Regions from separate parts of the Desulfitobacterium elongatum genome, predicted to be linked through region 1. Evidence: predicted binding sites of a transcription regulator. Region 1 holds the regulator's gene; each other region holds the start of a gene.
The links. The regulator CtsR, encoded in region 1, represses protease genes until heat stress. The targets are predictions, from matches to a motif close to AAGGTCAANNAAGGTCAAAT.
Positions count from the first base shown of each region.

Region 2: clpP (ATP-dependent Clp endopeptidase proteolytic subunit ClpP) is a predicted target of CtsR. The motif match lies at 1,576-1,595, and genes of this name have one in related genera.
Region 3: ACZ42W_RS12610 (DnaJ C-terminal domain-containing protein) is a predicted target of CtsR. The motif match lies at 1,574-1,593, and genes of this name have one in related genera.

Region 1 covers NZ_AP038772.1:4,561,119-4,564,400, reverse strand. The annotation lists gene ACZ42W_RS21525 (MFS transporter) at 1-473, opposite strand, end outside; gene ACZ42W_RS21520 (universal stress protein) at 567-995, shown strand; gene ACZ42W_RS21515 (hypothetical protein) at 1,116-1,502, shown strand; gene ACZ42W_RS21510 (CtsR family transcriptional regulator) at 1,763-2,233, shown strand; gene ACZ42W_RS21505 (UvrB/UvrC motif-containing protein) at 2,255-2,752, shown strand; gene ACZ42W_RS21500 (protein arginine kinase) at 2,757-3,282, shown strand, end outside.
Region 2 covers NZ_AP038772.1:461,028-464,309, forward strand. The annotation lists gene ACZ42W_RS02065 (hypothetical protein) at 1-215, opposite strand, end outside; gene ACZ42W_RS02070 (HD-GYP domain-containing protein) at 358-1,443, opposite strand; gene clpP (ATP-dependent Clp endopeptidase proteolytic subunit ClpP) at 1,676-2,287, shown strand; gene ACZ42W_RS02080 (methyl-accepting chemotaxis protein) at 2,633-3,282, shown strand, end outside.
Region 3 covers NZ_AP038772.1:2,709,316-2,712,597, reverse strand. The annotation lists gene ACZ42W_RS12615 (DEAD/DEAH box helicase) at 1-1,312, shown strand, start outside; gene ACZ42W_RS12610 (DnaJ C-terminal domain-containing protein) at 1,690-2,667, shown strand; gene ACZ42W_RS12605 (purine-cytosine permease family protein) at 2,994-3,282, opposite strand, start outside.

The DNA of each region.
Region 1 (3,282 bases):
GTCAGAGGATAGAGCGCGAGTAACGAACCAAAATTTCCGAAGAAGGACGTCAAACTGGAAAGTGCCGAAAACCTTGATAAGGGAAACCAGGTCGCTTGGACCTTAAAGATCGAGACGATGATTACTGAGGTGCCGATTCCTACCATGAAACGGGATAAATAGGCGATCTCAAGGCTATGAGCAAGTCCGAAGAGGACACTCCCTGAAGCGGTTATCAGAAGCCCGAATACGTTGATTTTCCGAACTCCTACTCGATCCACTAAAATTCCGACAGGAATTTGCATAAGGGCATAGGCGTAATAATTCATGGCCGTCAGATTTCCAAGAGCTAATGCATTCATGGGGATTTCACGGGTGATTTGATCCGCGACTGAACCGACGGAAAGTCGGTGGAAAAAGACCGTGATAAAAGCAATGACTAGGATAGACCAGCTACTCCAGCCATATCGAAACCTTTTTAAATGCTCAGGCAAAACTTCCACTTCTTTCTGCGAATATGCTAATACTATAAGTGCATGAGAAATTAGTAATAAGGATATGCTTTTTAGTAAAAGGAGGAATATTAAATGTACAAAAAAATTCTTGTGCCCACAGATGCCTCAGAGTACTCGAAACGGGCGCTTATTAAAGCAATAGAGTTAGCTCATCATTTTCAAGCTGAAATTATCCTTATGCATGTGACGTTTACGCCTCAGGCCTATTGGGGATATACCATATCTTACGGAATTTCCGTAACCCAGGAGGATCTAACCCGTAATGGAGAGATGGCCCTTGAGGCTGCCTTAATGGGGGTTTCGACCGAAGGAGTAAAAATTACCACAGTTCTTGAAATAGGTCACCCAGTCAGTAAAATTCTCGAACAGATTAAGAAGGACAATATTGACCTCGTTGTCATAGGAAGCCACGGGTATGGTCCGATTACGGGATCAGTCCTTGGGAGTGTCAGTCAGCGTGTCCTCCAGAAGGCAACTTGTCCGGTGCTTCTCGTCAAGTAGCTAGGGATTAAGAAGATAGTACTAAAAATAGGTCTTTAGCCCTGCTCATAGAGGCAGGGTTTTTTTGTTTTTTCGCGAATACCAAAAAGTGTAAACCTTTAACAGGAGAGAAGACCCACGATGAAAGAAAAACAAGTTCGTTTAAGTGTAGAAGAGATTGATTATTTATTAAAGGGCTCGATTCATTGGGACGATATCGAACCTCGAGTTGAGGTCCCACTGAGAAAACCTATTGAACCTCGAGTTGAAGTCCCATTAGGAAAACCAATCGAACCAAAATATGAAAAAAGGCCACAGGAAAGAATAAGAGCTGACGAACCCTCTACAGAAGATTCCATGCTAGATCACAGGCCAAAAGACTCAGGGGCTGAGTTAGCCAACTCGTCACTATCTCAAGAGGAGGGTCCTATAAAACCCTTTTTAGAGGGAAATATAGTGTATTGGGCATTATCAGGGGTGAGTTTCCTCACCTTGGGAATATGGGTTTACTTCGTTTTTGCCGGATAGGTGGAAACGAAGTTTTTTGCTTTATGCCTCTATTTTTCTATTTTTGTTAGCAACAAGTATACTTCTCCTAAGAATAGGGGATTCCTTTTAAGAATAGTTATATTTCTAAATATTTTCAAGCTCGATAAGAACTTCGACATTAATTTCCCTCAAATTTTTCGCCCTTATATATTTGCAAATTCGGAAATATTGGTTACAATAAAGAGGAAGGTCAAAGAAGGTCATAAAGTCAAAGAATGTCATAAAGGGAGTGTCGTGTGATGGGAAATCTTGCAGACCGCATCGAGGTTTACTTGAAGCGGATATTGGAACAGGCTGATGAGGGGTTTATTATCCTGCAACGGGGTGTTCTGGCTGAGGAATTCTCATGTGCACCTTCGCAAATCAATTATGTTCTGGAGACGCGGTTCTCGGTCGAGCGGGGATACTTAGTCGAAAGCCGCCGGGGTGGTGGAGGCTACCTGCGAATTGTTCGGCTCGGCTTAAACCAAGAAGGGCAGTTCCAGAATGTCATGCGGCAACTGATTGGAACCCAATTGACCCAGAATCGAGCCTTTGGACTACTTCAACGACTACTCGAAGAAGAAGTAATTACTCCGCGTGAAGCAGCTATTATTCGAATCGTTTTACATCGAGATAGTTTAGGTCAGGAAAGTCTGAATGTTGAGGTGCTACGGGCGCATATCATGAAAAGGATTTTAACGACATTAAGCCGTGAGGATTTACAATAGAGGGTTAAAGGAGGGGATCACATGCTTTGTCAAAATTGCCAGCAGAGAGAAGCCAATGTGCAGATTACGAAAACAGTAAATGGAGATATGACGAAGCTTTACCTTTGTGACCAATGCGCTCAAAAGGCTCAAGAAGTGAACTTAGTCTTTCATCCTGGAATCATACCAGAATTTTTGCAAGCACTCTTTGACTTTACATCGACGCCACAAAGTCCAAAAGAAGAATCCTGTCCCCAGTGCGGGAGCACGCTTTCTGAGATTACACAGGCTGGTAAGCTAGGTTGTAGCGCTTGCTATCAAAAATTCGAGTCTCAGCTTGAACCACTTCTGCGGAAGATTCATGGAGGCGGACGGCATGTCGGGAAAATTCCAATGCGCCAAGGAACCGCAATCCGGGAGAAAGTAGAGATTCAGAGACTCAAAGAAAAGCTTCAGCAGCTCGTTCAGAAGGAAGAGTTCGAGGCGGCGGCAACCGTTCGAGATCAGATTCGTCAACTCGAACAGAATCTGGAGGGGTGAGAAGATGAAGCGAAAAGAACTGTTACTTCGGCAAAGTAACTGGATGCAGGAAAATCCTCAGGCTCCCGTCGTCTTAAGTAGCCGAATCCGTCTAGCACGTAATTTGGAGAACACCCCATTTCCCCAGATCCTATCCTTAGAGGCCTCAACGGAGCTCGAGAAGAAAGTCTCTGAAACCCTGCGAACCGTTGATGTCGCAGGGGAAAAACTCGAGTATTACTCTCTGACGGATCTGACGTCGATTGAACAGTACGTTCTGATTGAAAAGCATTTAATCAGCCCGGCGCTTGCAAGCTCTCGGGGGGCTCGTGGAGTCGCCTTAAGCCAGAACCATCAAATTTCCGTCATGGTGAACGAAGAGGATCACCTGAGAATTCAGGCCCTCCTCCCGGGTGATCAACTTAGGAAAGCGTTTCAACTTGCGAATGATTGTGATGATGAGCTTGAGAAGCAGCTTGATTTTGCTTTTCGGGAAGCCCAGGGTTATCTAACGGCTTGCCCAACCAATGTGGGAACCGGAATGCGGGCAT
Region 2 (3,282 bases), 710 kb from region 1:
GGATTAAGGGGCTGAGGAGAAACCTCTTTCTTTTCAGCAGAAGAAGTGTCTTTTGAGTCATGGAGTGGAGAACTCTTCGGATCAGCGTAAGGAAATCTAAATTCTTTAGGGTCCTCTTTTTTGTCGTTGGCAAGAACAGTTGTTTTTGTGCTTGCACCCGCTTCGAGAGATAGAAGCAGGATAATTATCCCCATGAGTAAGAAGGCTCTCTTCATCTGATTTCCCCTTCCATGAAAAAATAAAATGACTACCTAATATCATTTTATGACAATAACCTACATAAAAGAATAAACCTTTTCTCACAAAGAAAAAAGGCCTATTTTCACAGATGAAATTTTTTTTATTTAGAAAAATTATCTAACTTACCCAAGCATAGCGCACCACATCAATATAGTGCTGTGGGTCCTGATTCAAATCGATGATCTGTTCACTATCTACAGGTTTTCCGTTTGAGTCGTAAAGGATGCGAATGATTGGGCGGGTAGGGTGGGGCAGAGAATACTTGATGACGATTCCGGATTCGCCACTATTTAACGTGACGAGAGAATTCTCAGGATAGATCTGAATCATATCAAGGAAAGCAGTGATTACATCCGGGGAGAAGTTCGTTCCAGACCCCTTGAGAAGCATTTCGATGGCATGGTAAGGTGGAATACCAGGACGGTACGGACGATCTGTGATTAAAGCATCGAAGACATCCGCGACAGCCACGATCTGGGAATACGGATGGATAGCATTTTTGCATAGGCCATTCGGATAACCACTCCCGTTCCAGCGTTCATGATGTTCTAAGATTGCTGTAAGCACACTGCGTGGTAAGAAAAAGTCAGAGCTTCGTTGTACTCCACGTGTTGGATGAGTTTGTATGATGTGGTACTCTTCATCACTCAGTGCCATGGGCTTGTTAATAATGGAGACGGGAACTGTGAGTTTCCCGATATCGTGCAGCAATGCACCTATGACCAAATGTCTTAACTTCTCATCCGTGTATTTCATGACCGTTCCTATAGCATAAGAGAGAAGGGATACATTGATTGAATGCATATAAGTGTATTTATCATAGCTCCGAAGTGCCTCAAAATCGGCTGCAATCAGAGGATGTTCCTCGAGCTCTTGGATTAATCGATTGACATAAAGAATTCCACTGGAAAAAAGACCGGCTTCAATAAGTTCGGCTTGGACATAGATCCTTTGAATCCAGGGGCAGATTCGTTCCGAAACCACTAAATCCTTAGGGCAGATATCGTAAGAAGAAACGGGGTCTAGGTTCTCCGTTAATTCATAATGGAGGGTATAAACCTGTCGTGAATTAAGTGTGTCAGCCAAGGAGCGAGGATTTTGACCTTTGGAAAGGAGCAGTACTCCTTTTTCATCAAAATAATCGCGGATGACTGGTATCTCAGATGAAAAAATGGTTTGAACAGGTCTAAGCACCAAACGCATAAAAAGCCCCCAGTATCCTTAAGAATAGTACAGGAACTTATATTGGAATTAATATACTTCTCTGAAAAACAGCAAATTCCTTTAATATTCCATTAAAAATCTTTATCAATTTCACATTTGTCGTTATTTATTATTTGACCTTAACTGACCTTTGTACTAAAATAACAGTATCGGGAAAGGATATTACAGAAACAAAAGGAAAGAATACACTAAAATACAAGGGGGTTTCATAATGGGTTACTTAGTACCAATGGTTATCGAACAAACAAATCGCGGGGAGCGTTCTTACGACATTTATTCACGGCTATTAAAAGACCGGATCATTTTCTTAGGTGGACCAGTCGATGATGATGTCGCGAATTTGATTGTCGCACAGATGCTTTTCTTGGAAGCAGAAGATCCCGAGAAAGACATTTTCTTATATATTAATAGCCCAGGAGGATCGATTTCAGCGGGCATGGCTATCTATGACACCATGCAATATATCCGTCCAGATGTCCACACCATCTGTGTCGGCTTAGCGGCAAGTATGGGAGCCTTCCTTCTCGCTGCCGGAACCAAAGGAAAACGGACCGCTTTACCGAATGCAGAAATCCTTATTCACCAACCTTTAATTGGTGGGCATGGCCTTTCAGGTCAGGCCACGGAAATCGAGATTCATGCCAAGCATTTGCTCCAGGTCAGAGAGCGCATGAACCGTATCTTAGCTGAGCGTACCGGGCAAACCTTCGAACGTCTCGAAGCAGACACAGATCGGGATCGCTACATGACCGCAGAGGAAGCAAAAGAGTATGGCCTGGTGGATGAAGTATTAGAAAAAGCGACCCAAGCAAAAGAAAAATAAGTTTTAGAGTCAATTGAATAGAATCCAAGGAAAGAACGTTAGGGAATAAATGATATGCTCCCCGTAAGGTAGAGAGATTAAAATCTGTTACTGGAAGGGGAGCATATCATATCTTTACGCTCTTTTTCTATCGCTTCTTTCTTTATCCTTATCTTAGTGCAATCAAAGAATTTGTGCGATGTTTACTAAGATTTGTGAAGATATTTTGGATCCCGAGGAAAATATTTCTAATGAGACGAAAAACGTGAAGGAAATTTACTTTTTTTGTAGAAAATGCAGAGATACAATAACACGTTAAAAGAACCTCGCCAGAAGCGATTGGGACAAAGAGAATGGAGTGGTCGCGTGAGACAAGAACGATTTCGTCTAGGGATTCAAGTCACAGTTATTATGATTTTCATCGCTTTGGCAGCCGGTGCGGTCGGAGGAGTTGGGATCTATGGAATGTATCAAATGAATGCTCAATCCATAGAGGTTTACACTGATGACGTTGTTCCGATGAACACGTTAGCCGATATTCGTATGCATTCCTTGACCTATCGGGGGAATGTAATATTACTCGTCTCCGCTCGTACTCCTGAAGAGCAGCAGAAGTACGTTTCAAAGATTAAGGATGAAGAAAAAAACATCTCTGAGCTAATGTTGAAGTACGAAAGTATCCCTCGATCGGCTGAGGAAGACGAGGCCTGGCAGGGCTTCAAGGGAGCCTGGGCCAATTATGTAGCCTCAGCAAGCGTCACAGTGAGTTACGCTCTCAATGGAGAGCATGAACTCGCCGTAGCGAATATGTTTGATAAGGCAGGAGCTTTGAATCAAGCTGCCCTTGGAATTTTGGATCAAATGGTGGAAGCTAAGCTTGAACTTGTAGATAGGCATAGCACAGTAGAAACTCAGGGGATTTTCAAGAAGGCTTCACAGGTCTCGATTATTATCTCCGTTTTGGCAGTCGTGGTGAGTATTATCATTGGAGCCCTGCTTAGTCTGGCACTCACCAA
Region 3 (3,282 bases), 1.9 Mb from region 1:
CGTTAAGTCTCAAACGGGAAGCGGAAAGACGGCAGCCTTTGCTATTCCTATCTGTGAATTAGTGGATTGGGAAGAGAATAAACCGCAAGCTTTAGTGCTTACACCCACCAGAGAACTAGCCGTTCAAGTCCGAGAAGACATGTTTCATATCGGCAGATTTAAAAGGTTGAAAGTAGCGGCTGTTTATGGGCAGTATCCTTTCCAGGCTCAGGAGAAGGAACTCAAACAAAAAACGCATATCGTGGTTGGAACTCCGGGACGGTTGATCGATCATATAGAAAGAGGGACCCTGGATACATCCAAGATAAAATATCTAGTCATCGATGAAGCTGATGAAATGCTGAATATGGGCTTCATCGAGCAAATCGAAAGCATCATTACCCGCTTGCCCCAAGGACGTGTGACCTTGCTACTGTCTGCGACCATGCCCCAAGATATCAATGTTTTATGTAGCAAGATCATGGAAAAACCAATCCGAGTGGAAATTGAAGAACAAAATCCAGCGGCAGATCGGATCTCTCAGGAAAGCTATCGTGTCGACCCGGTAGATAAAATGCGACTTCTGAGAGAGATAACGATTGTCGAAAACCCGGATAGCTGCATAATCTTTTGTAATACCAAACAAACGGTGGATGAGGTTTACGATGAACTTGTGAAGCTGAACTATTCCTGTGAAAAACTACATGGTGGCAGGGAACAACGAGATCGATTGAACGTTATGAATCATTTTAAGCAAGGGCTTTTCAGGTATCTCGTAGCAACAGATGTTGCGGCGAGAGGTCTAGATATCGAGGACATAACCTTGGTCATCAACTACGATATCCCCTATGACAGGGAAAGCTATGTCCATCGGATCGGAAGAACAGGTCGCGTAAATAAGCTGGGGAAGGCCATTACGTTTGTTACCAAAAACGAAGATAAGTTTTTAATGGATATCGAAAACTATATCGGAAGAGCGATTCCCTTGAAGGAAAAACCTGAAGAGGGAACAGTGCAACAGTCAGAAGAAGAATTCATCTCAAAGAACAATACCTTACCAGAATTCAAAGAAGCGAAAGGCGTACAGCTGGGCGCTGAGATCATGAAAATCCATGTGAATGCTGGTAAGAAAACAAAGATGAGACCGGTCGATATCGTCGGCACTCTTTGTAGTCTCGAAGGCATAACAGCAGCAGATATAGGGATTATCAATATCTTGGATATTTCAACTTTCGTCGAAATCCTAAACAATAAAGGAGAGCTGGTGCTAAAAGCGCTGCAAAACACTCCGATTAAAGGACGACTTCGGAAGGTAAGCAAAGCGGACAGATAACTTAAGTAGAAGGAATTGATTAACTAGGCTAGCGCAAAAGATGGGTGTATTAGGAATAAGCGCTCTACAGAAAAGAACTTTGATCAAAGCTTTAGGGCTTACCTCGTCGAGGCAAGCCCTTTTTTGTTTCTTCGAACGTTTTACTGGCTAAGTGTACATATTCAAAAGGCAGCGTGAAATACTTATTCAAAAAGTAGATTGTAATACTTACTCGAAAAGTGGATTGAAATACTTATTCCTAGGTAGAGTGTACCTACCTAAAGGGTCAATAAAGGGCAAAAAAAGGACAACAGGAAGTCTGACCATTATTGACCTTCGCGTTAAATAATCTTATAATGTAAGTGTAGTGATTATTTTCTTGAGATGAGGGGTGACTTATGGATTTTAAAGATTATTACTCCATACTAGGTGTAAAAAAGAATGACGATGACAAAACCATCAAAAAAGCCTATCAGAAACTCGCGAAGAAATACCATCCAGATGTCAACCCTGAAAATAAAGAAGCAGAAGAAAAGTTTAAAGATATCTCTGAAGCGTATCAGGCCATTAGTGATCCTGAAAAACGCCGTAAATATGACGAGCTGGCTCAGAATTATGAGGCCTGGAAAAGGCGTGGCGGGAGCGGGGATTTTGATTGGAATCGTTGGCAAGCGCAACCTGGTGAGGGTACCTACACGAGGACGATGACACCTGAGGAATTCGCTGAGATGTTTGGCGATTCAGGATTGGGTGGGGGAGGTTTCTCCGGAGGTGGAGGCTTCTCAGATTTTTTCTCAACGATCTTTGGTATGGGTGATCCGCTGGGGCAACAACGTGGTCGGCGTCCAGCCCGTGCTCATGCCGGGCAGGACCTGGAATTAGAAGTTACAGTAACGCTTGAAGAGGCCTATCAGGGTACTACTCGAGTCATTGATACGGGTGGAAAACAGATTCAAGCCAAAATTCCCAAAGGGGTACGAACGGGTTCGAAAGTCCGCTTAGCGGGGCAAGGTGGTCCAGGATTAGGAGGGGGAGCCGCTGGGGATCTCTATCTTCTGATTACTGTTAGAACACATGCCTCTCTGATCCGCGAAGGTGATGACTTAACGACCGAGGTTCCAGTTGACTTCTATACAGCTGTACTGGGTGGAGAGGTCAGTGTCAAAACCTTAAACGGTGAAGTACGTATAAAGATTCCCCCTAAGACTCAAGCAAAGAGCAAATTGCGACTGAAAGGAAAAGGAATGCCGCGGTTAGAGAACCCTAGTCAGACGGGGGACCTCTACGCTCAGATTCAACTCGTACTTCCTAGTCATATGGATGTTGAGGAGGTTACGTCTCTCCAATCGCTTGCAGAGCGGTTCCATTCTAAATAATTATCACAAGGTGCCCCCAAATTTAAAGATGAAGTTTCAAGTACAAGAGAGTATGAGAAAAGATGGGAATGTATAAGTAGTGGTTCTTTGTCAAATGAATGTGAAGGCGGTGAATTATGAACAAAAGTCCTGGTTAAATAGCCAGGGGATATTAACTTGGAAGCCAACATAGAAATGCTCCTCTTCCAGTGACATATATTTTATCTGTCACTGGAAGGGGAGCATTTCACATATTACACGATATCTTCATCTTTGTTTTTTAGGACTATAATGTAAGTATATTCAATGTTCTCGCTTTTGATCTTACAAAAGCTATGGTTTATGGGTTAAGCAGGAATTGATTTTCTACGAAGTTCATCAGCTATTACCTTCTTGCGCCATATCAGACTAAACCCTATGTAAAGGATTGCTGTCATAGGAACAACGAGAACAAAAGGAACCAAAATAATCCCGGCAGAATAAAGTACGGCATTGACAATGGCTGTAATAAAAATGGTAGCCACTCCTCGCCAGTTTACAGCTTCAATTTCATCCAGTGAAGAGATGCCTTGCGTACCGATTTTCAACATTCCGCGTACGATATAATAATCAACAATCATCAGAATACACCAGGAT